Linked DNA regions of Paraglaciecola psychrophila 170. The protein of the gene in region 2 binds, or shares a complex with, the protein of the main gene of each other region. Links are inferred from orthologs where the notes say so. Each region holds a gene or a part of one and is shown on either strand. Other genes may lie near its edges.

Region 1 (2,788 bases), 920 kb from region 2 along the record:
TTAGCCAGCTCGCCATCGTTGGTAAACAACAACAAGCCACTGGTATTAATATCTAATCGACCAACCGCAATCCAGCGGCCATTTTTGATAGCGGGTAGTCGGTCAAATACGGTTGCACGACCTTCAGGGTCTTTACGACTGCACAGCTCCCCTTCAGGTTTGTTGTACATTAATACTCGGCAAGCAGGGGTGTCATTAGACTTATTAAGTGGATTGCCGTCCACGCGTATTTTGTCAGAGGGTTCAACCCTGTCACCTAAAGTCGCAATTTTGCCATTGACAGAAATACGTGCGGCCTCTATCCATTTCTCCATTTCGCGGCGCGAACCTATTCCAGCGTTAGCTAGTACTTTTTGTAATTTGTCGCTCATTAATGTAATTGCTCTGGTTCATCTGCATCGTTAGGTTTAATATTAGCTTCAATATTAGCTCTAGCTTCAGATTTATGTGGGAAGTTATCCTCGGTCAGTCTGTTATCAGACTCACTCGATAGGATATTAAGTTCGTTGTTTATTTCTTCAGATACCAAAAAATCATCACTGCTGGGTAAATCACTCAAACTTTTGAGAGAAAAATAATCAAGAAATGTTTTAGTGGTTGCATATAAGGATGGTCTACCAGGCACCTCTTTATGTCCTATGACTTTTACCCAGCCTCTTTCGCTCAGGGTTTTCATAATTTGACTACTGACAGACACACCACGCACATCTTCAATTTCACCGCGGGTAATAGGTTGCCTGTAGGCAATTAAAGAAAGGATTTCAAGCATTGCCCGTGAGTACCGAGGTGCTTGTTCTTGCCACAGCTTACTGAGCCAAGGGCTCAAACTATCCATAGATTGAAAACGATAACCCGAGGCTACCTCGACCAGTTGTATGCCTCTGGCTTGGTATTCGAGATTTAACTCTACCAAGGTCTCTTTGAGCATGGTTTTACTGACGGCCAATCCGTCTAATACCGTTAATTGTATTTGTTCTTGGCTGAGCGGCTCATCAGCTACAAAAATAGCGGCTTCAACTAATTGTTTCAGTTGAGCTCGAGAAATTTTGGCCATTAGGATTGCACTCCTTGTGAACCTTCAGGTGTGATTTCAGGTGTAATTTCAGATGAAATGCCAGTTGCAACTCGTATATGAATATTAGCGTAAGGTTGAGCTTGCACCAGCTCAATTAAACTTTCTTTGGCCAACTCTAAAATCGCTAAAAAGGTTACCACCACGCCTGCTTTGCCCTCGCTGGCTAGAAACAACTCGTCAAAGCCAGTGAAATGTTCAGCAGAAATTTTCTGTAAAATCATGCTCATACGCTCACGAGTCGACAGTGTCTCTTTTTCAATATGGTGGTGCTCAAAGGCTTGTGCTCTTTGCATGGCCGATTGAAACCCTAGTACTATTTCTTGCAAACTAACGCTAGGTAAAACACGGATCGGTGCTACCCAGTCAGAGGTTTGTGCATGTGCTGGAAATACATCACGCTCTTGGCGAGGGATATTGTCTAATTCATGAGCCGCATTTTTGATCAATTCATATTCTTTTAAACGACGGATTAGTTCAGCGCGAGGGTCATCTTCATCATCTTCGGCGTCAGGCCTTTTAGGCAGTAACATTCTAGATTTCACCTCGGCTAAAATAGCCGCCATCAACAAATATTCTGCGGCCAATTCCAGCTTAATATCTTTCATCAACTCTACATATTCCATGTATTGCTGGGTGACTTGGTACACAGGTAAATTAACGATATCGAATTTTTGTTTTCGAATTAGGTATAACAATAAATCCAGTGGGCCTTCAAAAGCCTCTAAAATAAGTTCAAGAGCGTCAGGGGGAATATACAAATCTTCAGGTTTTTCGATTAAAGCTTCGCCATTAACAAACGCCAGTGGCAACGGCTGCTGCACGGGGTCATTCGCTATCTTTGTTGCTGAAAAAGAGGAGTTATCCGCAGACATAAAAAATGGCTTGAAAACTAGACGAAAGGACTAGTGTCGCCACTGCCCTTTCTCAAAATAATATTTTCACCCTCAGACATATCAATAACAGTGGTGGGTTGTTCACCTAAAAATCCACCATGAATGATCAAGCCAACTTGCTTTTCTAATTCATCACGAATGTCATCGGGATTAGACTCTGCAACCAAAGCTCCCGGTAATATAAGTGTACTGGACATCATCGGCTCGCCTAATTCTTCTAACAAAGCCAACGCAATTTTGTTGTCAGGTATTCTGATACCAATCGTTCTGCGTTTAGGACTTTGCAGTCTTTTAGGCACTTCTTTTGTCGCTTTGAGGATAAAAGTGTAAGGACCGGGAGTATTATTTTTGATCAGTCTAAAAGCGGTGTTATCCACTCTCGCATATTCGGACAGTTCAGACATGTCACGGCACATAAGCGTAAAGTTATGATCTTTGCCAATTTGACGAACTCGGCAAATTTGTTCAAGGGCCGCTTTGTCATCCATATGACAACCAATAGAATAGCCTGAATCGGTGGGATACACCACCACAGCACCTTTGTGAATAAGCTCACAAGCTTGCTTGATCAAGCGAACTTGAGGGTTCTCGGGATGGATATAAAAAAACTGACTCATGAGTACATTCCTATTCTACTATCACAGCAGTATTGCGTGTTAAGTTGTTTAATAATTAGCTAGCTTGGATCGTCTTATAGCCAGCCTTCCTTTGCCAATATTTATTTGATCGAGCTGCATTTAACCAACAAGGGACCAATCATGCCATATTGGCACAAGCTGGACGGGAAGCGAAAGGTTTTTGCCTAATTCGGTCCAGCGAT
Region 2 (6,809 bases):
GTATATTTGTGCTGAAAACTCATCTGCAATTTTTCGGGCTGCGTTGTGCATCATGTTAAACACTTGATGTGGCTCACCTTCAATTGGCAAAATCATAAATAACGAAATACCACCAGTAGTGAAGTTTTCAAGGTTATCAATGTCAAAATTACCCGGCTTGAACATATTGGCTAGGCTAAACAATACCGGCCCTTTGCCATTTGAATTAATATGACGATGGAAAATATCTTGATCACCGAATTTAAAACCCAAAGTGAGTAACATCGGCAGCAATGCAGATCCCGGAATAGGATTGTCGTCTGCAGACTTAACATTTAGCACTAACACTTCTTGTGGTTGCTCAGACTCAGCAGGCTTAGCTTTTAGTTCCTCTTTAGGCTCTGGTTTAGCAGTCGGTTGATCATCAAAATCGATATGCATTTGCTCTTCTGCAATTTTAGGATCACGACGTTTTCTAATTGCCTCAGCTTTATTTCGCTTAACCACAGTGCGAGCTTGTTCCGATGAACTTAGTTTTTCAGCTAGAGTGGCATGCGCTTTATCCTCTTCCTCTTTATTCTCAGACTCTTTAATCTCAGCCGCAGGGAGATGTGCCTTAGTTGGCTGCTCGGCTAAAGTGCTGGATACCTGTTCATTTTCATTCTCGGGATGTGACGCTTCTTTTTTTAATAAAAATGGGGGAGGCTCTGGCACTTGGTGATGATCATTAGTGCCAACGTTATGATTAGAAGCCCCATAAAAATTTGGGGAAACCATTTTCTGAGTCTTGTTTGATGAAGCTTTTTCTTGCTGTAAAATAGACACTGTTTCTGCCGCTAAAGAGGTATATTTAGAAGCATATTCAGGCTTGGGTTGTGTCACTACAGAAGCATAGATTTTACTGGACGCGACTTCAGGCTCGACTTGAACACTCGCTGTGGGAGCGTGTTCTACTGCAGCTTTATCAGCATCAACAGCCACTTTTACATGACTAGACTTATCAGCAGACACAACTCTCACTGTTCCTATGCCTAAATCATCAAACTCATTTTTAGGTGAGGTGGTGGTAGCTAGATCAGATTCAACTTCATCCTCCCCACTATCAAATTTAATATCAGAGTCTTCGTCAGAGTGGTTATTTTCATAATTTAACTCTTCGTCAAACCTATCATTATCAGACTGCCAACCGGAAGGTTGATATTCTTGATCTTTTTTATTTTTGCTAGCGTTTGCTTTCTTATCAGTATTTTTTCGAGAGAGCCAAATACCGTGAACGGCAAGACCCACAATCACCAAACTGCCTATTATTAACAACGACCAACGTAAACCATCTGCTTCCATTAACTTACTCGTACTTCTTTATTCTTCATTAAAAGGGGTAATGTATTTTGTGTTTAGGCTTGGGCAATTGCCACAGCTTCATCAACATCTACTGCAACCATTCGTGACACACCAGGCTCAGACATTGTAACACCGGTTAAATGTGTTGCCATTTCCATGGCTATTTTATTATGGGTAATAAAAATAAACTGTACAGTTTTTGACATTTCAGACACCAGTTTACAAAATCTAACCACATTAGCATCATCCAGAGGCGCATCCACTTCATCTAACAAACAAAATGGTGCTGGATTCAATCTAAAAATTGCGAACACCAATGATAAAGCGGTCAGCGCTTTTTCACCACCAGAAAGTAAATGAATTGTGCTGTTTTTCTTACCTGGGGGTCTGGCCATGATCGTCACACCTGTTTCGAGTAAGTCATCGTCAGTCAGTTCAAGATAAGCCGTGCCGCCGCCAAATACTTTAGGAAACAACAGTTTTAGGTCTTCATTTACTTGATCAAATGTTTCTTTAAAACGTGAGCGGGTTTCTTTATCAATCTTACGAATAGCTTGTTCTAAAATATCTAAAGCAGACACTAAGTCATCATTTTGGTCATCAAGATGTTGTTTTCGCTCAGCCTGCACATCATACTCTTCAACAGCTGCAAGGTTAACAGCACCTAGCCTAGCCACAGACGCGATAGTTTCATCTAATAGCGTTTGCCAGCTTTTTTCATCTGCGTTTTCGGGTAACGTGTCTAACACCGTTTTAAGACTTTGCTGCATTTCTTGTAGTTGTTCTAATACACCGTTAGCTCTGACGCGATAACCTTCACATTCAAGTTTAATGCTTTGCAATTCACTGAGCATTACCTGAATTTTATCAGTGACACCTTTTTGACCTTTTTCAGCTACGGTTAACTTTTCGTCTACAACGGCGAGTATTTCATTATCCGTTTGTTGCTGAATATCCAAAGTGTTTTTTTGCTGTAACAACTGTTGTAACGACTCTTGTTGGTTTTCTAGGGGCATAGCCAGTTCAGCAAATTCAGCCTTTAAGAAACTCAACTTTTGCTGCATGTTATTCAGCAGCTGTGCTTCACGCTGCTGATTGGCGGTTAACCCTTGATACTGGCTTTGTAAACTTTGTAAATGCAAAGCTAATTGGTGTAACTTATTTTTAGACACTTCTAGCTGGGTACGATTATCGGAGACTTTTTGCTGGTGCTGTTCGCGGATTAGCTCACATTCACGTTGCTGCTCTTGAAGAATTTCTACTGATTGTTCGAGCTCTTCTGCTTGCATCGATAACTCTTCAAGCTGTTGTTGTTCTTCTTCAGTAGTATTCTGTTGGCGCAGTAATTCTTGTGATAGGCGGGTGTTGCGCCCCATATTTTGTTGTTGCTGTTGTGCCAGTAATTGCCCTTGATTCTTTGCTTGCTGCAAATTGAGTTTCAGATGTTCAAATTGCTGTTTTCCTGTTTCTGCATTTTGATTAGCAACAACCAGTTTATCTTCAGCGTCACTAACCGCTAAATCTGCAGATAAAACTTTGAGTTGCACTAGTGCAAGTTGACCTTCAAGTTGATTAATCTGATTAGCGCGTTTTAATAAACCAGTTTGTTGATCAGCACTTCCTACGATCATCCAGCCCTTTCCTAACCAATACCCCTGTGGAGTGACAACACTTTGATAATTCTCTAATTCGGCTAACATCCCAAGTCCTTCTTCAAGACTGTTGGCACACATAATATGAGTTAACCAGCTTGGCACACCGCTGTTGTTAAGTTTATTGGCGATACTTTTATCAGAAATTGTGAGGCTGTGATTCTCAATGTAACTATCTTGAAACAACCAAGCAGAACCAGACAACTCGACTAATCTGCCCTGTTCAGTATTTTTTGGCAACACAATGGCACGCTGCCATTGCTGAGTAATAGTGTCGAATGCCTCCTCCCAGCCATGTTGAATATCTAAGGTTTGCCACCAGGGTTGGGTACTGAGTTGATGATTTTGAATAAATTTTTGTGAGGTTGTATCCAGATCACTGGTTTGTTGTAATGCATTTAATGCGGCTAACTGAGCTTCGATGCCTTGTAACTCACCTCTTATCTGCATTTGGCTTTGGGCAGCTTGTTTTAAACTGAGTTGTGCATCGTCCTGAATAGACAAAGTTTGCGGTGCATTTTCAGTACTTTGTTGTAACTGGTCTTCGATCATCAGCATTTCTTGCTGGCACGCTTCTATTTGTGTCACTAACTCATCGTCTATGACTTCGCCTAGCTCATCTTTAAGCTCACCAATACGCTGCTGTGTGCGCATTTGCATCGACATCAAAGACTGAATTTTACTATGACAACTTTGAGCTTGTTGTTTGCGCTGATTATATTCTAACTCTTGATTTCGCCATTGATGTTGTTGTTGGCTAAACTGCTCTTCCGCTTCAAACAAAATACTCTGTGATTGCTCTACCTGCTCTTCTGATAATTGTTTTTCTGGCTCTGCTAAAGCGAGTTGATCTGCTAATTCATCAATTTTTTGAATATTCTGCTGATGGTGGGTTTCATTATCACTAACAGAAATCTGCAGGGCATTAGATTCTTGCTCAATTTGCTGACGTCTTTGTTTAGTATGAATTTGATTCTGTTCGATGCGGGTAATATCAGTGCTTACCCTAAACACTTGTTGCTGAGTATCATTGAGCTGCTGCTTTAAATCTTGTTGCTGTTGTTTGAATTCAACAATGTCTTTTTCTTCATTGCGTTGAGTGGCGATGTAAGCTTCGATATCAGCATTTTTCTGGGCGATACTTATTTCTAAAGTATCGATTTTTTTACTCTGCTGTAACCAGCGCAAAGCGGCTAATTCAGCTTTGTAGCGACGCTCACTTTGTTTGAGTTCTTTGTAATGCTTTGCGGCAGTGGCTTGGCGTTGCAATTTTTCTAATTGTTGGCCTAATTCACTACGCACATCTTCTAGGCGTTCTAAGTTTTCTTTGGTGTGTCGAATGCGGGTTTCGGTTTCACGGCGTCGCTCTTTGTATTTTGATACTCCAGCCGCCTCTTCAATAAAAACTCTTAATTCTTGAGGTTTAGACTCAACTAAACGAGAAATCATGCCCTGTTCGATAATTGCGTAGCTGCGCGGACCTAAACCAGTCCCTAAAAATAAATCAGTCACGTCACGGCGACGACATTTAGTGTTGTTAAGTAAATAACTGGATTGCGCATCTTTGGTCACAATACGTTTAACCGACAACTCGTTGTAACCTGCATATTCACCTTGAATACGCCCGGATGAATTATCAAACACCAATTCAACGCTACACTGCGAAACCGGTTTACGTGCGGTTGAACCGTTAAAAATAACATCTGTCATGGAAGCGCCACGCAGATTTTTAGCTGAACTTTCACCCAACACCCAGCGCACAGCATCAATCACGTTGGATTTGCCACAGCCATTAGGCCCGACAACCGCAGTCATATCATCTGGAAAAGGTATAGTGGTTGGGTCAACAAAAGACTTAAACCCAGCCAACTTAATTTTTTTTAGGCGCATATAAAAATGGAGTTATTCCGAAAATTGTTATTATTTTTGTGTTTCAGAGATTGAATGTACCAAAAGTCACCAAGTGTAACAATTCTCGTTTTGACCCATCGTGCTAATTACGTATACTGCGCAGCATCATTTTTAGAAAAACGGTTGTTTTTCATTCGCTTGAAACATAAATAACAACCAGCTATACAGGTGTAATATGGATTATTTTTTTCAAGGTTTTAGATTAATTACAACCAAAGGTTTGAAACGCTTTGTGTTTTTCCCGTTGGCCATTAATCTTATCTTGTTTACTGCAGGTTTTTATTACTTATTTGGTGAAATCAGTAGCAGTATTGTTTGGTTAACCGAACTCATTCCTGATTGGAAATGGCTGAGTTGGTTAAAAGATGGCTTGAGTTATATTATTTGGCCCATTGCTGTTATCACTATTTTATTAGTATTTGCACTAACATTTGGTACCTTAGCTAACTGGATTGCTGCACCCTTTAACGGATTGTTAGCCGAAAAAGTAGAACAACACCTAACAGGCCAACGCATGGACGACACTGGTTTAACTGATGTATTTAAAGATATTCCCCGCACGTTAGGGCGTGAACTATCAAAACTCACGTATTACATACCCAGAGCCATCGGCTTTTTATTGTTATTTTTTATATTGCCTGTGTTCGGACAAGTATTATGGTTTTTATTCTCAGCTTGGATGATGGCCATTCAGTATTGTGACTATGCCTTTGATAATCACAAAGTGTCATTTAGAGAAATGAAACACGTATTGCAAGCCAACCGCTCACAAAGTTTTAGCTTTGGAATTACTGTTAGTGTGTTCTCGCTTATTCCTATTGTTAACTTTTTAGTTATGCCGGTAGCCGTGTGTGGTGCAACGGCTTTATGGGTCGATGAGTTAAAAGAGCAGGTTTAAAATAACGTAGTTAGTTATTAAGATAACGAAGATTGATAACATCACTGGGGCTATGGGTGAAGGTTAACTTCTAATCCCAGTGAACATTACGTTTTAAATGGCAGTTTTACGCAAATCTTGTTTGCTTACTAGATGCAAACAACCAAGCAAAAAACAGCATAAACACAAAATCATTAGCACCATAGATACTATAAAAAATGCCTGCCAGAACATCAATGGAATAAAGCGAAGATAGACTGTTATCCATCATCCACCGAGTCCAAATAACAACATAGACAAGTTTCTCAATCGCAAACACAGCGGCAAGCCACTTTATACTAGACGTTATAGTGGCTGCGCCTATGTATGCTAAGCCCCATACTACAATCATCAAAAGACCGAAGTTAGACATCACAATGGGGTCTGCATGATTAATGGCGGTATTAGTAAACCCTAGTGAAAACAAAAGTACACCGCCAATATTCAATAGACCTGCAGCAAGCAATCCGTTTTTAACTAATGTTTGGTTCATGAACATCCTAATGATTTTAAAATAAGTGACAGCTTTAGATAATAATCTATGATTTTTTTATCTCCAATAATAATTGGCTTATGATACATATTGAATGATTTAATACATCAGAATGGCTTTAAGGATGAGGTGTTATTGATTGAAGTGATCAAGTTATTTTGGCCACAGGTTTATAGTATTTCCAATACCGATATTCCGATTCATTCGGCGTCAATCCACCGTTGTATGAATGCGGCCTAATTTCACTGTAATAACCAATTATATAATCACTGATACAGTGCTTTGCTTCACTAAAACTGTAATAGCCGGTTATCGGTATCCATTCCGTTTTTAAGCTTCTAAAGAAGCGTTCCATTGGGCTATTATCCCAACAATTACCGCGTCGACTCATGCTTTGTGTCAAACGATATCGCCACACTAACTGCCTAAATTGGCGACTTGTATAGTGACTTCCCTGATCGGAATGGAACATGACCTCTTTAGGTCTTCCTCGACTTTCATAAGCCATGATTAATGC

Evidence for each region.
Region 1: the proteins of smc (region 2) and C427_RS16775 are in contact, whole or in part, in a crystal structure (PDB 3ZGX), measured with the Bacillus subtilis proteins. The link is inferred for Paraglaciecola psychrophila 170 from one-to-one orthologs.

The regions. Positions count from the first base shown.
Region 1 is NC_020514.1:3,829,859-3,832,646, forward strand. It holds C427_RS16775 (segregation and condensation protein A), read right to left. Parts: upstream 1,948-2,788; coding sequence 1,054-1,947; downstream 1-1,053. Other genes in the region: rluB (23S rRNA pseudouridine(2605) synthase RluB), read right to left, coding at 1-371; scpB (SMC-Scp complex subunit ScpB), read right to left, coding at 371-1,054; C427_RS16780 (L-threonylcarbamoyladenylate synthase), read right to left, coding at 1,965-2,585; C427_RS16785 (PHP domain-containing protein), read right to left, coding at 2,706-2,788. UniProt on the Bacillus subtilis protein: Participates in chromosomal partition during cell division. May act via the formation of a condensin-like complex containing Smc and ScpB that pull DNA away from mid-cell into both cell halves.
Region 2 is NC_020514.1:2,912,863-2,919,671, forward strand. Bases 1,174-5,234 are described here. They hold smc (chromosome segregation protein SMC), read right to left. Parts: upstream 4,863-5,234; coding sequence 1,374-4,862; downstream 1,174-1,373. Other genes in these bases: zipA (cell division protein ZipA), read right to left, coding at 1,174-1,320; cysZ (sulfate transporter CysZ), read left to right, coding at 5,059-5,234. Outside these bases: more of zipA, read right to left, coding at 1-1,173; more of cysZ, read left to right, coding at 5,235-5,781; C427_RS12750 (hypothetical protein), read right to left, coding at 5,888-6,292. UniProt on the Bacillus subtilis protein: Required for chromosome condensation and partitioning.